3 regions of the Ensifer sp. Root423 genome follow, and region 1 is predicted to be linked to each of the others. Evidence: riboswitches for the same ligand, from Rfam matches in the RefSeq annotation. Region 1 holds a riboswitch; each other region holds the start of a gene.
What was found. Region 1 has a riboswitch for cobalamin ahead of ASD01_RS00140 (CbtB domain-containing protein). Riboswitches for the same ligand answer to the same signal wherever they lie in the genome.

Region 1 (6,052 bases):
GGGCCTGACGGCCCGGCTCGAAGCCTTTCCGAAGCCGGTCATCGCTGCCGTCAACGGGCTTGCCTATGGCGGCGGCTGCGAGATCACCGAAGCGGTGCATCTCGCTGTTGCCAGCGACCGGGCGCGTTTTGCCAAACCGGAAATCAAGCTCGGCATGCCGCCGACCTTCGGCGGCACCCAGCGCCTGCCGCGGCTGGCCGGCCGCAAGCGCGCGCTTGAACTGCTGCTGACAGGCGAGGATTTCTTGGCCGATCGCGCGCTGGAGTTGGGGCTCGTCAACCACGTCGTCGCTCATGAGGAACTGATGTCGGCCGCCCGTGACCTGGCAAAACGCATCATGGGCCACTCCCCGCTTGCAGTGCGCTCGATCATCACCGCCGTCACCCGCGGCCTCAACATGTCGATCGCCGAGGGGCTGCTGGTCGAAAGCGAACAGTTTGCCCAGATGGTGCCGACCGACGATCTTGCCGATGCGCTTGCCGCCTGGAAGGGACGGCGCATCCACGACGACCCACCGCGGCCTGGTCTCTTTTCGCGATACTTTTAAATTCAACCGAACGGTTGACAATTAGGTCGGCCGAGAGGATATTCAACAATATGGTTGAATATCAGAACGCACATCTCGATGCCGTGTTTCACGCGCTTTCGGACCCGACGCGGCGCGCCATGCTCCAGGACCTTTCGCAGGGCGAAAGACTGGTGGGTGAGCTTGCGGCGCCGTTCTCGATCTCGCTGGCCGCGGCATCGAAGCACATCAAGGTGCTGGAAGGAGCAGGTCTGGTGCGCCGCGAAGTGAAAGGTCGCACGCATGTGTGCCGGCTCGATGCCGCGCCGATGCATGCAGGCATGGAATGGATGCGCCACTACGAAGCCTTCTGGCGCACCCGCATCGACGCACTCGAGGCGCTGCTTCTCGCCGAAGACGCCACAATCCAAACTGATCCGGAGGAAAAGCCATGACTTCGTCTGCCACAGCCTTTGCCGGCGCCGATTACGGCCGTGTCGTCGCACCGGACGCGGTGCGCATCGAGCGCCTGCTTCCCGGCCCGATCGAGCGGGTCTGGTCCTATCTGACGGAGGAAAGCAAGCGCCGGCTCTGGATGGCGTCCGGAACGATCGGATCGAAGGAAGGGGCCGAGGTCGAGCACGTCTTCCGCCATTCGGAACTGACGACGGAGGACGATCGGCCACCGCAGAAATACGCCGAGCACGCCGGCGAGGTGCGCAATTACGGCCACGTGCTCGCCTGGGAGCCGCCACGACTACTGGCCTATACCTGGAACGAAGAGACCGGCACCCCGTCGGAGGTCCGCTTCGAGCTCAGCCCCCGCGGCGACAAGGTGCTGCTCGTCGTCACCCATAAGCGCATCGCCGACCGCGCGGTCATGACCAGCTTCTCTGCCGGCTGGCACGTACACCTCGACATATTGCGTTCTCTGCTCGAAGGCGAAAAGCCGGCAGCCTTCTGGAGCAAGTTTGCCGACCTTGAAGCGCAATACGACGCGCGTATTCCGAAGCCCTGACGGCGGGATGTGCTTGAAGGTCAAGGCGCGTGCAGGCGCCGGCAAGGATCGACTTGCCGGCGCTTTTCGTCAGGCGCGGGCGAAACCGAGAACGAAAAACGCCAGCGCGCCGATCGAGGCCCATGTGCGCACGTGGTTCCACCAGACCCAATCAGTCAGATAGCGCTCACGCCAGAGATCGGTCGCCGCCTGACCGGGGGCTGCCGCGGCGAGCGCGTCATTCATCGGCACGTTGAAGACAATGGTCACCAGCAGCACGCCAACGACATAGGCAATGCCACCGGCGGCAAGCCACCACCTGCCCTCGCCCCCCGAGATGAAGGCGACGACGACGAGCGCAAGGGCGAGCAGCGCCGTGCCCATGAAGGCGCTGAGGAAGATCGGGTTCTGGATCACGACATTGATGGCGTTCATCGCGGCGATCCCCTGCTCCGGCGGCAGCCGCGACAGGGCCTGCATGATGCAAACCGAGAAGATGAAGAACAGCCCGGCCATCAGGCCGGAACCGATCGCGGCGGCAAACGCCAGAGCGGGGATCAACGGGATCATGCGGCAAGACTCCAAACACCAGTTGCTGCGGTTTCCCGGGCGTAATCGGCAAATTCGCGCGGACGCCGCCCAAGCACGCGCTCGACATCGGACGTCATGCTGGAATTGCGTCCGTCGAGCACCGAGGTGAAGAGATAGCGGATGAGTTCGACATAGTCATCCGGCACGCCGTCCGCCTTGAGATGCGCTGCGAAGTCGGAAACCGGAATGGCCTGATAAGAGATCCGACGGTTGGCGGCCGCGGCGATCTCGGCGACGGCCTGGGCAAAGGTCATCAGGCGCGGGCCGGTCAAGGCATAGACCTTGCCGATATGCGCATCGTCCAGAAGGGCCTCAACCGCCACGTCGGCAATGTCGTCGCAACTGACGAAGGGCTCGGTGACCTCGTCCACCGGCAGGAAGACCGAACCACTCACCACGCTGTCAGCCAGGAAGCCTTCGTCGAAGTTCTCGAAGAACCAGCTGCCCCGGATGACCGTCCAGTCGGCGCCGGAGGCCTGCAGCGCACGCTCGGAGGCTTCCGCCTCGTCCTCGCCGCGGCCCGACAGGAGCACCAACCGTTTGATGCCGGTGCGAACGGCAAGGCTCGAGAACTTGGCGATGACGTCGACGGCGCCCGGCACCGCCAGATCGGGCTGGTAGCAGACATAGATGCGATCGACATTTTCAAGGGCGGGCGTCCAGGTCGCCTCATCCGTCCAATCGAAGGAAGGCGACGCCGAACGGGCGCCGATGCGGACCGCTACGCCCCGCTCCCGAAGGCGATCGGCCACCCGCCGCCCCGTCTTGCCGGTACCGCCCAAAACCAGTGTGACTTTCTGAGACATCGCTTCCTCCTGAGGTTCCACCAACAAACATGAGCATCTCTCACATTTGCAAATGTGATAAATCCTCGTATTTTAGGAGTCAAGTCAAAATGTGAGCATTACTCATGATTCCAGATGCAAGTCCCGCCACGCTTCCCGCCGACGACGAGCCTGCGCTGCGCCGGACGCCGAGCCAGAAGCGCAGCCGCGAGCGCGTCGAGCAGATCCTTGCCTGCGCGACGGCGCTCATCCAGGAGAAGGGCAGCGACGCCATGCGCATGAGCGAAGTCGCTGAAAAGGCGGGGATCTCGATCGGCTCGCTTTATCAGTACTTCCCCGACAAGGCGGCAATCGTGCGCACGCTGGCCGAGCGCTACAATGCGGTCTGCAACGAGTGCATCGCGGCCGAACTGGCAAAGGTCACGTCGATAGCCGAACTGCGCGACGCCTTCTCGCTGCTGTTCGACATCTACTACGACATGTTCCTCGCCGAGCCGGTCATGCGCGACATCTGGTCGGCGATGCAGGCCGACAAGGCACTGCGCGAGATCGATCTTGCGCAAAGCCGCGCCGGCGGAAAGCTGCTTGCCGATGTCTGGGCCTGCCTTGTGCCGGAGACGCCGCGCGAAGAGATCGACAGCGCCGCCTTCCTGATCATGCATCTCGGCGACTGCACCATGCGACTTGCAGTCTCGGTCGACCGGGCCGAGGGTGACCAGATCGTCGAAGCCTACAAACGCATGACCATCAAGGATTTTGTCGCGGATGGACCGCGCGGCGGCGCGCACTCAATTGACAACTCCATGACACAATCCTAATCATCTGGGATCGATTGGTTCCCGGGACGCGAACGTGTTTCGGGAGTAAACGGGAATGTGACGGATGGACCCAAGCTGGGCATTCAAATCACGGCCGACCCCGCGACTGTAGAGCGACGTCGATCCACCGTTCCGGAGCGATCCGGAAGAAGCCACTGGCAAGACCGCGAGAGGGCGGCCGAGCTGGGAAGGCGAGGCAGATCGAGGGCATCGAGCCCAACGCCGTGAGCCAGGAAACCTGCCACTCGATACGGGCATAGGGCCCAACCGGGAATTTCCCGATGCCATCACGGAGGTTGTCATGGCTACGTCTACCATTTCGAGCACCCCGCTCTCCCTCAGCGATCGTCTGACCGCTGGCGTCATCGCGCTCTTCATCGGCGCATTCCTCGTCTTTGGCGCCGGCCTTGCCAACTCGGCAGTGCTGCACGACACGGCGCACGACACTCGCCACTCCTACGGCTTCCCCTGCCACTGACCGATGCGCCGGAACGTGAACAACGTTCCGCATCGAACAATCTGCGGACCTGAACGCATCCGGCCTGAGCCGGATGGAGGCCTGCGTGCATCCCGGTTTTTCCGGCGCGCGAAGGCCATCCGCAGCATTGGGAAAATGGGAAGGCTCAAGGACCACGCCACAGGGCGTGGCTTTTGTCGTTATCGAGGGATTTCAAGATGATTGTCAGAACGCTTCTGGCCGCGATCGTGGCTGGATTGATTGCCGGTGTCTTCATGACCGGCGCCCAGGAACTGCGCGTCACACCGCTGATCCTGCATGCAGAAGAATTCGAAGGCGAGGCACCGGCCGCCACCGAACAGCCCGCCGCCCAGCCGGGTGCGGCACAGCCGGCCGCAGAAAACCACGACCAGCATTCGTCGCTCAAAGCCGTGTCGCCGTTCGGCGCTTTCCTCGACGCTTTGTCGCCGATCACCCCGGCCTATGCCCATGAGGGCGAGCATGAGGAAGGCGGCATCATGTTCGGCATGAGCCGCTTCTCCGGCACGCTGATGGCGAACCTCGTCACAGGTTCCGGCTTCGGCCTGCTGCTCGCCGGCGTCAGCCTGGTGATCGGCTACCCGATCACGCTCAGGAACGGCGCGCTGTGGGGCGCCTGCGGCTGGCTTGCCGTGCACATGCTGCCGGCGATCGGTCTGCCGCCGGAACTGCCGGGCTTTCCGGCAGCCGAACTCGGCGACCGCCAGACCTGGTGGCTGGTGACCGTGGCGCTCTCCGCCGTCGGCCTCTATCTCGTCGTCCTGCGCGAGGAGATCGTCTCCAAGGTCGCAGGCCTGGTGGCGATCGCAGCACCCCATGTCTACGGCGCGCCGCAGCCGCTCGATATCACCAGTAACGTTCCGGCCGTGCTCGGCGCCGAGTTTGCGGTTGCCGCACTCGCCACCACGCTTGCCTTCTGGATCGTGCTCGGCGTCGTCTCCGGCTTCATCAACGAGCGCTTCGTCAAGGCACAGTGATCACTGATCACAGATCGTCAGCAAAGCGACGGCGGGGTTCAGGTCCCGCCGTTTTGCATGAGATGCGCCGCCAGCCGCGCGCGGCGATCTTCCGGCTCCAGCAGCACGCAGGTGTCGCAGAAACTGCCCCCTTCCGTCTTGAAGTAGAGACAGCAGCCGCAACGGATCCGATACTGGCGCGACAGCTGAGCGCCGCTTGCCGGATCGAGAGCCGCGATCTGCTCGTAGCAGAGCTCCTCTGAGTAGAGCCGCGAACCCGGTCGTTTGACGATCGCCAGCGCCTCGGCCATGCCGCGCGCCTCGTCGCCGATCGCGCGGCCGATTTCCAGGAACGCGCCGGCCAGGGCATCAGCCGCGAGCCGCCATTGCGCCCCGCTCGACAGCCCTGCTCGCGCTTTCAGAACCGCAACGACGGGTGCCAGATGGGCGATGAAGCCCGGTTCGAATGCGCTGACGCCTTCGCCACCCTGGCGCTCCGTCGCCGGCGGATGCAGGCGAAAATGATAGCGCTTGCCCGCGACTTCGACGCCACGGTGAAGCCGCGTCCAATCCTCGAAACGAATGCCGGCCACCTCCGCCTGCAACCCGGCGCCGAGATGGAACGCGCCAAGGACCACGCTCAGCTGGCGGCTATAGAAGGCGATCAGATGCGCCGCCCGGATCCGGTCGGCCATGCCGACCCCGAAGAAATCCTGATAGGCGAGCCCCGCCTCAAGGCCAGCGCTGCCCGCAGCCCAGAAGTCGCCCGGCGCGCTGAAATCACTGGCCGCCGGCCCGAGCGAGACGGCAGCCTCGGGAAACTGGGCACGCAGATGGTCGGCGACGGCCAGCGCCTGCGGCGCAAACGCCGCGGTCTCCGCTGTCGGCCGGTGGTCGTTCAAGC
Region 2 (6,052 bases), on a different contig from region 1:
CGTGGCGTGCCTCATGTCCCTCGACGATGAAGCCGAGGTTCAGCCCGGACATCTGCGTCGCCAGAACCTCCAGCTCCGAACGGAACAGCAGGTCCTCCGGCCGACGCGCGCAGGAGATGAAGGTCACATCCGTCTCCGGCACGCAGTCCGCCATCCAGCGCGTCATCGACATCATCGGCGTGATGCCGGAGCCGGCCGAGATAAACAGGTACTTGTCGCCGGGATGGCGGACGAAGCTGAAATCGCCGAGCGGGCCAAAGGCGCGGAGTTTCATTCCGGGCTTCAGGTGCTCGAACATCCAGCGGGTGCCGATGCTGTCTGACTGCGCCTTGACGGTCACGGCGATCGACAGCGGCCGCGAGGGCGTCGACGACAGGGTGTAGGTGCGCATCACTGGCTCGTCGGCGACGGGCAGTTCGAGGGTCACGAATTGCCCGGGCAGATAGCGAAACCAGGCGGGCTTTTCGGCCCGGAAGGTGAAGGTCATGACATCGGCGGTCTCGACAACCGCCGATGTGCATTCGAGCATCTGCTGCCGGTCGATCCAGACGTGGAGCGCGTCGAAATGGTGAAACGAAGAGGCCATCTGCATGTCAGGCGACCCTTGAAAGCGGAGCCGCGTCGCCGGCAAGGCGCTGCTCCATGAACTTGCAGTACCACTCGACGAACTGCATCACGCCACCCTCGTGCTCGGGCGAATAGGGACCGGGCTCATAGGCCGGTGAGCGGATGCCGAAGGCATTTTCCTCGACGATCTGACGGTCCTGGTCGTTGGTCTCGGTCCAGACATGCGTCAGTTCATCTAGATTGTAGTCGACGCCTTCGACCGCATCCTTGTTGACGAGCCACTTCGTCGTCACCTGCGTCAGTTCGGGCCCGAGCGGCAGCACCCGGAAGGTGATGGCGTGGTCGGCGAGCACATGGTTCCAGGTGGTGGGATAGTGGAACATCAAGAGCGTGCCGATCTGGCTCTGGGAGACGTCGGCGGACAGGGCCCGCCTGACGGCGCGGGCGCCCGACATGGTGTAGCTTTCGGCATTGTCGACAAGCGGCATGCGGGCGGCGCGGAACTGACCGGTCGGCGACATCTTAAATTCGCTCGGCAGGCCCTCGGCCTCGCACTTCGCCCAATGTTCGGCGATCACAGGATCATCCTTGGCGCCCTGCACCCCGGTCGCCGTCGGCGCCTCAGGATAGGTGCGGCAGAGTTCCGGATGATTGGCGGCGCAATGGTAGCATTCGCGGTTGTTTTCCCAGACGAGCTTCCAGTTGCCCTTCTCGATGATGGTGCTTTCGAACGCGACCTTGGTTTCGCCGAGCCGATGCGGCGCGAGATACGGCAAGGCCATGTCGCGGAACGCCGTGAAATCCATCGGCTTTTCCGACAGGTTGATGAAGATGTAGCCGCCGACCGTTTCGCAATGGATCGGCTTCAGACTGTGGGCGGCCTTGTCGAAATCCTCTCCCATCTGCCGGGCAAAGAGCAGCGAGCCGTCGAGTTCGTAGGTCCACTGGTGATAGGGACAGACAAGCTTTGCCGACGAGCCTTTCGCCTGCGTGCAGACGCGCGAGCCGCGGTGGCGGCAGGAATTGTGCAGAGCCCGGATGGCGCCCTGGCGGTCGCGGGTGATGACAACGGGGTAGTCGCCGACCTGGACGGTGAAGTAATTGCCGGCCCGCGGGATCTCGCAGTCATGGCCGATAAACAGCCAATCCTTGTACCAGATGTTTTCCAGATCCTGCCTGTAGTAGTCGGGATCGATGTAAAAGGCCCGGTCGAGGCTGTAGCCGTCCTGCCTGCCCTTCAGCTTTCGAAGCATATCGTTTCTGGTGTCCATGTCCTGTCCTCATGCGCCATGTTTCGGAGAGGCAGGACAGGAACCCGCACGGGCGCACGCCCATGCGTTTGAGGCTCCGATCCGGCTGCCCGCCGCAACCCGTTACGGTTATGTCCGTCAAGGCTGGTTTCCGGGCTCAGGAGCCGTCCTTTCGGACCTGCCCGGCGCCTTCCCGGACGAACCGTCCAGTGGCCTTTGCCGAGGCTTTCGCTCCACCACCGTTGCGGGGGCAGCGCCGGGATTTGACCGGCTTCCCAATTCTCCATCTTCCCTTCGAAGACGGCACCTTGAGTAAGGATATGTAATCGCGGAAGTCACCTTGGCAGCTGCCCGATAGCGACATCCAATTCCAGAATGACGACACGGAAAAAACCGCCACAAAAGGCCACCGTCTTAGAATTTTTACATTGCAAACATATAGATAGATCACATCTTGGGCAATTGCCGACTTTTGCGGCGCGGTCGGCGCAGATGCGGGAGGGCTTCGCCCGTTTGCGACATCGCGTCAGATAGAGAACGCTAATGATGCAGCCAGGACGAAATCATTCATTAACCATGAGCCGCTAGCCTAGCCGGCGGACGAGAGAGGTCCTGCAGGCAGGCAGATGGCGCGCTGACGATCATGGCAAAGTTGAGATACTACGACGCGACAGCCGAGAAGCTGCCGACAATCCCGCCGAAGGTGGCGGTTCATACCGAATTCCTGCGTACGGGCCGGATCAACCGCAGGCAATGGTTGCCGAGCGAACGCCGGTATTTGAGCTATGAGGAAGTCGCAGACAGGACGGGCAAGAAGCTCAGCACCGCCGGCGACACGACCCATAAGCGGATCAACGGGTTCCACAACTCGATCCAGTTCCCGAAGATGATCTTCCACCGCACGCTCGTCGGCCGGCCGCATCTCGGCTACTGTCACGTGACGGCGGCGCGTACGCCGGTTACTCCCTCCAAGGACATCACCTGGTCCTTCTACTTCGCCAACTTCTTCTGCAACCTGGGCGACGAGACGCATTTTTTCGAGAGTATCCAGCCCGGCTATTCACGCATGTACTTCGCCGTCGCCATCGAACCGGGCGCCCAAGCCGGGCAAATGGTCATCAACCGCAACTTTCGTGACAACGGGCTGCTGTTTCGCACGGATGATCCCAAGGTCGCGCTGAAAAACGTACTGATGCTTGGCGCCAAGGATGACGCGTTGCGTCGCATCATTCGCAGCCTCTGAGCCGAACCGGTTCCTTCAAAGAAAATCGTTCTGTTTTTCCGGTGCGTCCGTTAAGGAAGCGTCGGAAAGGAAACGGCATGGCTGAGATCATCGACACGGATAGAGAACCGGACCGCGCGATCGCGCGCGCCTGCGCCGTTCTTGGCGAAGGCGAGCCGGTCGCCATTCCGACCGAGACCGTCTACGGCCTTGCCGCCGACGCTACCAATCCCGATGCGATCAGTCGCATCTACGAGATGAAGGGGCGCCCGCGCTTCAATCCGCTGATCTCGCATGTTTCCGACATGGCGATGGCCGAAGCCCATGTGCATTTCGATCCGATTTCGAGGCAGCTGGCCGAAGCCTTCTGGCCCGGCCCGCTGACGCTGATCCTTCGGCAGCGCGCCGACAGCACGGTTCATGCGCTGGCGTCCGCCGGCCTCGACACGCTCGGCATCCGCATGCCCGACGGTTTCTCGCGCCGGGTAATCGCTCACTTCGGGCGACCACTGGCCGCGCCCAGTGCCAATACGTCGGGCAAAATCAGCCCGACCAGTGCGGTCCATGTGGAAGCCGATCTCGGCGACAAACTGAAGTTGATCCTCGACGCCGGCCAGGCCCAAATCGGCCTTGAGTCGACGATCATCAAGGTCGACGGCGACGAGATCCGGTTGCTTCGGCCGGGTGGCCTCGATGCCGCCGAGATCGAACGCCTGCTTGGTCGTCCGGTGACCCGGCCGGAGACGGCGGGAGCGACGATCGAGGCGCCGGGCATGCTCGCCTCGCACTACGCGCCCGGCGCTGCCGTCCGGCTCGATGCCGCCGAGGTGCATGCCGGCGAAGCCTTGATCCGTTTCGGCGGCAATCGGATCGCCGGCGAAGAGCAGGCGGCCGTCGTTCTCGATCTCAGCCCGACTGGCAATCTGCGCGAAGCCGCCGCCAATCTCTTCGACTATATGAAGCGGGCGGATGCCAGCGGCGCAGAGACCATCGCCTTCGGGCCGATCCCTTCGGACGGGTTGGGGGAAGCCATCATCGACCGGTTACAACGGGCGGCGGCACCACGAGGGTAAGATAGTGTGCGGCATCTTCTCCGCACCCACCCTCATCGAACGGCACCAATTGCGGTTATGATCGCCGCCGACCAGGAACCGAGGACCAGATCCTCAGATCGACCGATCCGATAGCGCGCGCAGGCGCAATGCGAAGTGAGGCCCATGACCACCCTTCCCTCTCCCGAACTCATCGCTTCCTTCGCCGAGATCGTCGGCAACACCAACGTGCTGACGGACGAAGCCGACAAGGCGCGCTATCTCGTCGAATCGCGCGGACTTTACCGCGGCACGACGCCGATGGTCCTGCGTCCGGCCAACGTCGACGAGGTCTCGCGCATCATGAAGCTCGCGAGCGCCACCCGCACGGCGATCGTGCCGCAGGGCGGCAACACCGGCCATGTCGCCGGGCAGATCCCGCGGGAGGGCAAGGCAGACATCGTTCTTTCGCTGGAACGGCTGAACCGCATTCGCGACATCGATCCGGTCGGCAATGTCATCGTCGCCGATGCCGGCTGTATCCTCGCCGATATCCAGAAGGCGGCGGACGAGCACAATCGCCTGTTCCCACTGTCGCTCGGCTCGGAAGGTTCAGCCCGCATCGGCGGCAATCTCTCCACCAATGCAGGCGGCACCGCCGTGCTTGCCTATGGCAGTATGCGCCAGCTTTGCCTCGGCCTCGAAGTGGTGCTGCCGACCGGCGAAATCTGGGACGGGCTGCGCCGGTTGAAGAAGGACAATACCGGTTACGACCTGCGCGATCTCTTCATCGGTGCCGAGGGCACGCTCGGCGTGATCACCGGCGCCGTGCTCAAGCTTTTCCCGAAGCCGCTCGGGCATCAGGTCGCCTTTGCCGGAGTCGGCAGCGTCGAGCATGCGCTCGCTCTGTTTGAAAAGGCGTCCAGCCTTTGCGGGCCGGCGTTGACCGGCTTCGAGCTGATGCCGCGGCTCGGCGTCGAATTCACCACCAAGCACATCCCCGGCGTTCGTGATCCGATGGAAACGGTCCATCCCTGGTACGCGCTGATCGATATCTCGACGTCCGATAGCGCCGAAAGCGCGGAACGGATGGTACAGGATCTGCTGGAGCAGGGATATGCGGCCGGCCTCGTCGAGAATGCAGTGATTGCCGCCAACGAGACACAGGCGAAGGCGCTGTGGCACATGCGCGAGAGCATGTCGCCGGCACAAAAGCCCGAGGGCGGCTCGATCAAGCACGATGTCTCCGTGCCCGTCTCCAGCATTCCGGCCTTCATGAAGGAGGCGGATGCCGCCGTCGTGAAAGCGATCCCCGGCGCCCGCATCTGCTCCTTCGGCCACATGGGCGACGGCAACATCCACTACAACATTTCGCAGCCAGTCGGCGCCGACAAGCAGGCCTTCCTCGACCGCTGGCGCGAAATCAACGCCATCGTCCACGGCATCGTGCTTGGGTATAACGGCTCGATCTCCGCCGAGCACGGCATCGGCCAGTTGAAGCGCGACGAGCTCGCCGAGGTCCGGGCGCCGATCGAAATCGAGCTGATGCAACGCATCAAGCACGCGTTCGATCCCGCAGGCATCATGAACCCCGATAAAGTGCTGCGCGCCGACGGTTGACGACGCGCCGTTTCGCGCGGCGCGCGGCGATGCAGCAACAGGCTTGGGCTGACCGTCAGACGGCGTGCGTCAGCGGCCGCCTGCGCGCAATTGCGAGAGCGACAGCAAGGTCTCGGCACTGACGCCAGCGCTGCCGCCGCCAGTCAGAATCGCGAGACCGGGCGATACATCCTGGTTGTTCTCGACGTCGTAGAGCGCCGTGAAGCGTTGCAGAAGCTTCTCAAGCTGACCCGGCTGCTGCAGTTCCTTGATGTTGACGGTGCGCTCGATAAAGGCCGCCTGGGCCTCGATCTTGGCGTTCTGCAAGCCCTCCGGCATGCTGTAGGCGGTCTTGATGACCTCGAACAGGGCGCGATCGGCCA
Region 3 (6,052 bases), 580 kb from region 1:
CGAACTGCTGGCGCAGGAAGGCGTAGAAGGCGAGATAGCCATGCGGCGGCACGAGGTCCGGGGAATGGTAGCTTTCCTTCGGATCGATGTTGTAGCCGCGCGCCGGTTGGATGCCGACGATCACCTCGCCGAAGCGGGCGAGCGGCAGCGCGAAGGCGCCATCGAGGAAAAAGGGATCGGCCTCCGGCACGCCCCAGCGACCGGCAACTTCATCCTTTATCTGTTTCGGAAGCGAATCGAAGAACGTTTTGTAATCGTTCAGCGAAATACGCTCGCGGATTTCACGGTCATGGCTCGCCGCATTGGTCGGCCCGGCCATCAGAAAGCGGATCAGCGCGTCGCCATCGGCGGGAACCTCACCGACCGCATAGCCTTCCCGCGCCATGGCGCTAAGCACCTCGACGGTACCGGCCGGCGTGTCGAGCCCGACACCGTTGCCGAGGCGACCGTCGCGGTTCGGATAGTTGGCCATGACGATGGCAATACGGCGCTCGGCGGGCTCTGCCCGGCGCAGCTTCGCCCAGTTGACGGCAAGATCAGCGGCAAAGCGCACCCGGCCTTCGAGCGGCTCATGGCCGACGATATTGGCCTCCACCTTGGCGTCATAGATCGACGCCGCCTTGAAGGAGACGGCGCGCGCAAGGATGCGGCCATCGACTTCGGGGAGTGCCACGTTCATGGCGAGGTCGCGCGCCATCAGCCCCTGCGGCGACGTTTCCCATTGCGCCCGCGACGAGCCGGAGAAAATCACCTGCAGCACCGGCGCACCGGTCGATTCCAGCACCGTCGGCTGACGGTCGGCACCGGGCGACGAGACCGCAAAGCCAGTGGCGTTCATCACCACGTCGGGTGCGGCCTCGGAAAAAATCGCCTGCAGCGTGCCGACGGAAACGGCATCCTTGAGGCTTGAGACAAACACCGGCAGTGCCCGCACACCTTCAGCCTCCAGCGCATCGATCAGCGCCTCCACAGGCCGTGTCTCGCCACTCTGCACGAGCGCGCGGTAAAAGCAGATCCCGACCGTCGGGGGTTCGAATCCCTCCCTCGCTACCATCCGTCCCTGAACAAGGGACTGCCATTCGCTGACGCCGATCACACCAGCACCCGGCCACCAGATGCCGGCCTTCAACAGGGGCTTTGCCGGCTGCGGCTTCTCCGCACCTGTGACCAGTGCGGCCGCATAGTCGAGAAACAGCCCGGCATTGTCCGAGCCGCCTTCGGTGAAGTAAGCCCAAAGGCGCTGGCGGTCGTCGGCTGCGACGGTGGAGAAAGGCTCCAGCCCCGGATCCGGCTTGTCGTCACCCGGCAGAACCGCGATCTCGAAACGATGGGTGACGGCAGCCGCATGCAGGGCTTCCAGCAGATAACGGAAATAGCTGGCGCCACCGAGCGGCCGGACGACGATCAGCTTGGCGTGACGCGCCGTGCGCTCGACGTAAGTGTCGACCGACATCGGGTGCATCAGGCTCATCAGGCTGGCGATGCGCAGGCTCAAGCCTCCGTCGCGTCGGCCGTGAGCCGCGGCGATCGAGGAGAGCTCGGTGTCGGCGGCCGATAGGAAAAGGATATCGGCCGGCGTTTGCCCAAGGTCGATCGCCTCGTTGCCGTCGGCGATCGTTCCTTTCTGGGCGAGAAGCAGATGCATTCGTCTTGTCCGTTGGGGCAATTCCGAACGAAAACGCTAAAAGCGTTCTCCATCCGGAACTGCATCATTTCAATGCGTTAGATCATTTCATTCAAAGAACGATCTACACGAGCGCGGTGATCGCGGCGCGCACCGCCGCCTCGTCCATGTCGTGCAGGCCGATGACGACGAGGCGCGTACCGCGCTTTTCGCCAGCGCCCCAGGCGCGGTCGTAATATTGGTCGATGCGGGCGCCGACCGCCTGGATCAGGAGGCGCATCGGCTTGCCGGGCACGTCTGCAAAACCCTTGAGGCGCAGAACGTCGTGCTCCGCGATTACGCCCTTCAGGCGATCGATGAAGGCGGCCGGATCGGCGATCGAACCGAGCTCGACGACGAAGCTGTCGAACTCGTCGTGATCGTGCTCCTCACCTGCCTCGTGCTCCATCTCGTGATGCGACTTGCGGTTGGCGATATCGCTTTCCGTGCCGACACCGAGGCCAAGCAGGATGGCAGCGGCGACTTCGCCGTTTTTCGCCTCGATCATCGTGGGCTTGCGGCTGGTGCGCGAAGACACCTCGTCGCGCACGGCCTTGAGGCCGGAGGCATCGATCAGATCGGTCTTGTTGAGAACGATGAGATCGGCAGCCGTCAGTTGATCCTCGAACAGCTCCTCGATCGGGCTTTCGTGATCGAGATTGTCGTCCTCGACGCGCAGCGCATCGACCTTGTCGTGGTCGTCGGCAAAGCGGCCAGCGGCAACGGCGGCGCTGTCGACCACGGTGACGACGCCATCGACGGTCACTTCGCTGCGGATATCCGGCCAGTTGAAAGCGGCGATCAGCGGCTGCGGCAGGGCAAGGCCCGAGGTTTCGATGATGATGTGGTCAGGACGGTTTTCACGCTCGAGCAGCTTCGTCATGGTCGGGATGAAATCGTCAGCCACGGTGCAGCAGATGCAGCCATTGGTGAGCTCGATGATGTCGTCCTCGGTGCAGGCCTCGGCACCGCAGCCCTTCAAGACATCGCCGTCGACGCCAAGATCGCCGAACTCGTTGATGATCAGCGCGATGCGCTTGCCGTCGGCGTTCTGCAGCAGGTTGCGGATCATCGTCGTCTTGCCGGCGCCGAGGAAGCCGGTGATGACGGTCGCCGGGATCTTGCCCTGGTTGGCTCTCGCAGTGGTCATGGATCAACCCTTCATTTTCAGCGGCAAACCGGCCGCGACAAAGTAAACTTCAGCGGATTTCTCCGCAACGATCTGGTGAAGCCGGCCGGCATGGTCGCGAAACTCGCGGGCCATGCGGTTCTCGGGCACGATGCCGAGGCCGACCTCATTGGAAACAAAGACGAGGCGCGCCCGCGCCTCGGGCAGATACGCAACAAGGGCGGCGAACTCCGCCGTCATGTCGCGCTCTTCCAGCATGAGATTGGTGACCCATAGCGTCAGGCAGTCGATCAGGACCACATGGCTGGGATCATCGATGCGTCTGAGGATGCCGACGAGATCGAGCGGCTCCTCATGCGTCGTCCAGCCCTCGCCGCGGCGCGTCCGGTGATGGTCGATGCGCTCGCGCATTTCGTCGTCCCAGGCGCGGCCCGTGGCGACATAATGCATGGTGAAGCCGGACGCTTCGACGAGCCTCTCGGAAAAGCTGGACTTGCCGGAACGGGCGCCGCCAAGGACCAGCACGGGCCCGGCGCTGAGACTGCTCATCGTGGCTGCCTCAACATTCCCAAATCAGCCGTCGGTGGCAAAAGCCATCGGACGCGCCACGGGCGCGTTCTTGAAAACATCTGCGAGCCAAAACAACCTCCGTGATGGCGTTGGAGACAAAAGTCCCCTCGGGCGGAATGCCCATGCCGGATGGCAGGTCTCCTGGCTCACGGCGTCACGGGCCGAACATCGCCTCGCCCTTAAACGGCAAGGTTCCGATGTCAGGGCCCGAGCGGCCCGCCTCACCTTCCCGGCGTCTTTCCGGTGCCACAGCGAACCTTTGCGCGTCGTCTCCGACGCATGGGCGCTGTGAGGGACATCGTGAAAGGCGGACGATTCGTAGAAGAAGAGGCGTCCAAACCCGGCTGATCACGATGCCACGCCAGTGGCTTTTCCGGCTTGATCCCCGACCTGCCCCGATTGCCCATGCAACCGGCCGACAGCCCGGCACCAATCCCGATGGCGAACCCTGACCGTTCTACAGTCGCGGGGTCGGCTGCGATAAGGATGCCCGATTTGGGTCCATCCGTCACATTCCCAATTATTCCCCCAGATCGCCACGACAAGGGGGAACCATCCAACACCTGATGATTAGGAAGCGGGCAGCCCAAAGTCAATCGACGCATGCGACGCCTCCCCGGCCGAGTTGCGCCACGCGACGATTTGTCGGGCGTCAGGCACGACGGCAGTGTGAACGGAACCGATGTCGAAACCTAGTGCTATGGATAGCAAACTGCTGCTAACACCTGTGCCAAAGTGCCGAGGGCGAATCTCGCCAAAAAAAGTGCCGAGGGCGAATCTCGCCAGAAAGGGAACCTTTCGAGTGGATACCGACCTGCGCCGCGTCGTCCTCATCGTCTCCCTGTTGAACCTTGGCTATTTCGGGGTCGAACTCCTTGTCGCGCTTTCGATCGGCTCGGTGTCCCTCATGGCCGACAGCGTCGACTTCCTCGAAGACGCCTCCGTCAACATGCTGATTTTCTTTGCTCTGGCCTGGACGGCGCGAACCCGCGCGCGGGTCGGCATGGCGATGGCGTTCATTCTACTGGTACCGGCGCTGGCCTTCCTTTGGACGGCCTGGGCGAAGTTCATGGATCCGGTCCCGCCAGAGCCCTTTGCCCTGTCCCTGACCGGACTTGGGGCGCTGGTGGTCAACCTCTTCTGCGCCTATCTGCTCGTCGCCTACCGTCACACGAGCGGCAGCCTCACGCGGGCAGCATTTCTCTCGGCCCGCAACGATGCCTTCGCCAATGTGGCCATCATCGCCGCGGGTCTGGCGACAGCCTATCTGTGGCAGTCGGCCTGGCCGGACCTGATCGTCGGCCTGGGGATTGCCCTGATGAACCTGGATGCCGCGCGGGAAGTCTGGGAAGCCGCAAGCGAGGAGCACGATGTCGCAGCGTAGTTCCGTCGGATAAGCTCGTTGCTCCTGTTGGGCCCGACGTACCGGACCTGCTGGCTGACCGTTGCCGCGTCCCTAGTGCCTGAGCAACTCGTCCAGCCAGCGACGATCGAGCACAGCCTCCAGTTCGTTCGCGACATCGTCGAGCGCCGCATCGACCGATTGGCGGTAGTTGTTGGCGCCGCCTTCGATGCCGAAACTCTTGAGCAGCGCGCCGCGATAGGCGTCGCTGGTGAAGAGCCCATGCAGGTAGGTGCCCATCACGCGGCCATCGGCCGAAAGGGCGCCGTCGGCGCGATTGTCGATGCGCACCGACGGCCGGCCACAGTCCGCACCTTGCGTCTTGCCAAGATGGATTTCGTAGCCTTCGAGCACCACATCATGCTCCAGCGACCAGGCGCGGCTGTTGCGCACCGTCTTTTCCGGCGCCATCTCGGTCTCGACCTCGAGCAGCCCGAGGCCCTCGACCGCACGTTCGCCGCCCTCGATGCCGAGCGGATCGGTGACGCGCCGGCCGAGCATCTGGTAGCCGCCGCAGATGCCGATGACCCGGCCGCCCCGGCGCACATGACGTTCGAGGTCACGGTCCCACCCTTGCGCACGGAAATCGATGAGGTCGCCGATGGTCGATTTCGACCCGGGAATGACGACGAGGCCAGCGTCGACCGGAATGGGACTGCCAGGCCGCACGAAGACGAGATCAATCTCCGGTTCGGCGGCGAGCGGATCGAGGTCGTCGAAATTGGCGATGCGCGACAGTACCGGGACGGCAACCTTCAGCGCCCGCCCCTCGCCGCGCGTCAGCTTCTCCAGCACGACGGAATCTTCCGCCGGCAGGCGTGCCGCCGCCTTCAGCCACGGCACGACGCCGAAGCAGGGCCAGCCGGTGTAGCGGTTGACGGCAGCAATGCCGTCGTCGAACAGCGTGACGTCGCCGCGGAACTTGTTGATGAGATAGCCGGTCACCATGCGCCGGTCTTCCTCGGGCAGGATCGCATGCGTGCCGACCAGCGAGGCGATCACCCCCCCGCGGTCGATGTCGCCGACCAGCACGACCGGCACATTGGCCCGTGTCGCAAAGCCCATATTGGCGATGTCGCCGGGCCTGAGGTTGATTTCGGCCGGCGAGCCGGCGCCTTCGACCACCACGAGATCGGCACCGGCCGATATTTGTTCGAAACTCTCCATGACGGCGCCCAGCAGCTTGGGCTTGAGCGCCTGATATTCCCGCCCCCTGGCCTGCCCGGCGACCTTGCCCTGAACGACGATCTGGCTGCCCACGTCCGACTGCGGCTTCAGGAGCACCGGG

Region 2: linked by a shared signal. The riboswitch ahead of ASD01_RS31070 (aromatic ring-hydroxylating oxygenase subunit alpha) and the one ahead of ASD01_RS00140 (CbtB domain-containing protein) in region 1 are both predicted to bind cobalamin.
Region 3: linked by a shared signal. The riboswitch ahead of cobU (bifunctional adenosylcobinamide kinase/adenosylcobinamide-phosphate guanylyltransferase) and the one ahead of ASD01_RS00140 (CbtB domain-containing protein) in region 1 are both predicted to bind cobalamin.

The regions. Positions count from the first base shown of each region.
Region 1 is NZ_LMEG01000001.1:20,366-26,417, reverse strand. Features, by position in the region: gene ASD01_RS00170 (crotonase/enoyl-CoA hydratase family protein) at 1-547, shown strand, start outside; gene ASD01_RS00165 (ArsR/SmtB family transcription factor) at 598-960, shown strand; gene ASD01_RS00160 (SRPBCC family protein) at 957-1,523, shown strand; gene ASD01_RS00155 (anthrone oxygenase family protein) at 1,593-2,072, opposite strand; gene ASD01_RS00150 (NAD(P)H-binding protein) at 2,069-2,899, opposite strand; gene ASD01_RS00145 (TetR/AcrR family transcriptional regulator) at 3,004-3,696, shown strand; cobalamin riboswitch at 3,695-3,956, shown strand; gene ASD01_RS00140 (CbtB domain-containing protein) at 3,998-4,174, shown strand; gene ASD01_RS00135 (CbtA family protein) at 4,372-5,169, shown strand; gene ASD01_RS00130 (ferric iron reductase) at 5,208-6,052, opposite strand, start outside.
Region 2 is NZ_LMEG01000045.1:498,416-504,467, forward strand. Features, by position in the region: gene ASD01_RS31065 (FAD-binding oxidoreductase) at 1-592, opposite strand, end outside; gene ASD01_RS31070 (aromatic ring-hydroxylating oxygenase subunit alpha) at 594-1,838, opposite strand; cobalamin riboswitch at 1,943-2,143, opposite strand; gene ASD01_RS31075 (DUF6656 family protein) at 2,461-3,060, shown strand; gene ASD01_RS31080 (L-threonylcarbamoyladenylate synthase) at 3,138-4,112, shown strand; gene ASD01_RS31085 (FAD-binding oxidoreductase) at 4,257-5,690, shown strand; gene ASD01_RS31090 (DUF1217 domain-containing protein) at 5,760-6,052, opposite strand, start outside.
Region 3 is NZ_LMEG01000001.1:595,750-601,801, reverse strand. Features, by position in the region: gene cobN (cobaltochelatase subunit CobN) at 1-1,645, opposite strand, end outside; gene cobW (cobalamin biosynthesis protein CobW) at 1,749-2,813, opposite strand; gene cobU (bifunctional adenosylcobinamide kinase/adenosylcobinamide-phosphate guanylyltransferase) at 2,817-3,341, opposite strand; cobalamin riboswitch at 3,713-3,934, opposite strand; gene ASD01_RS03010 (cation transporter) at 4,165-4,746, shown strand; gene ASD01_RS03005 (cobyric acid synthase) at 4,819-6,052, opposite strand, start outside.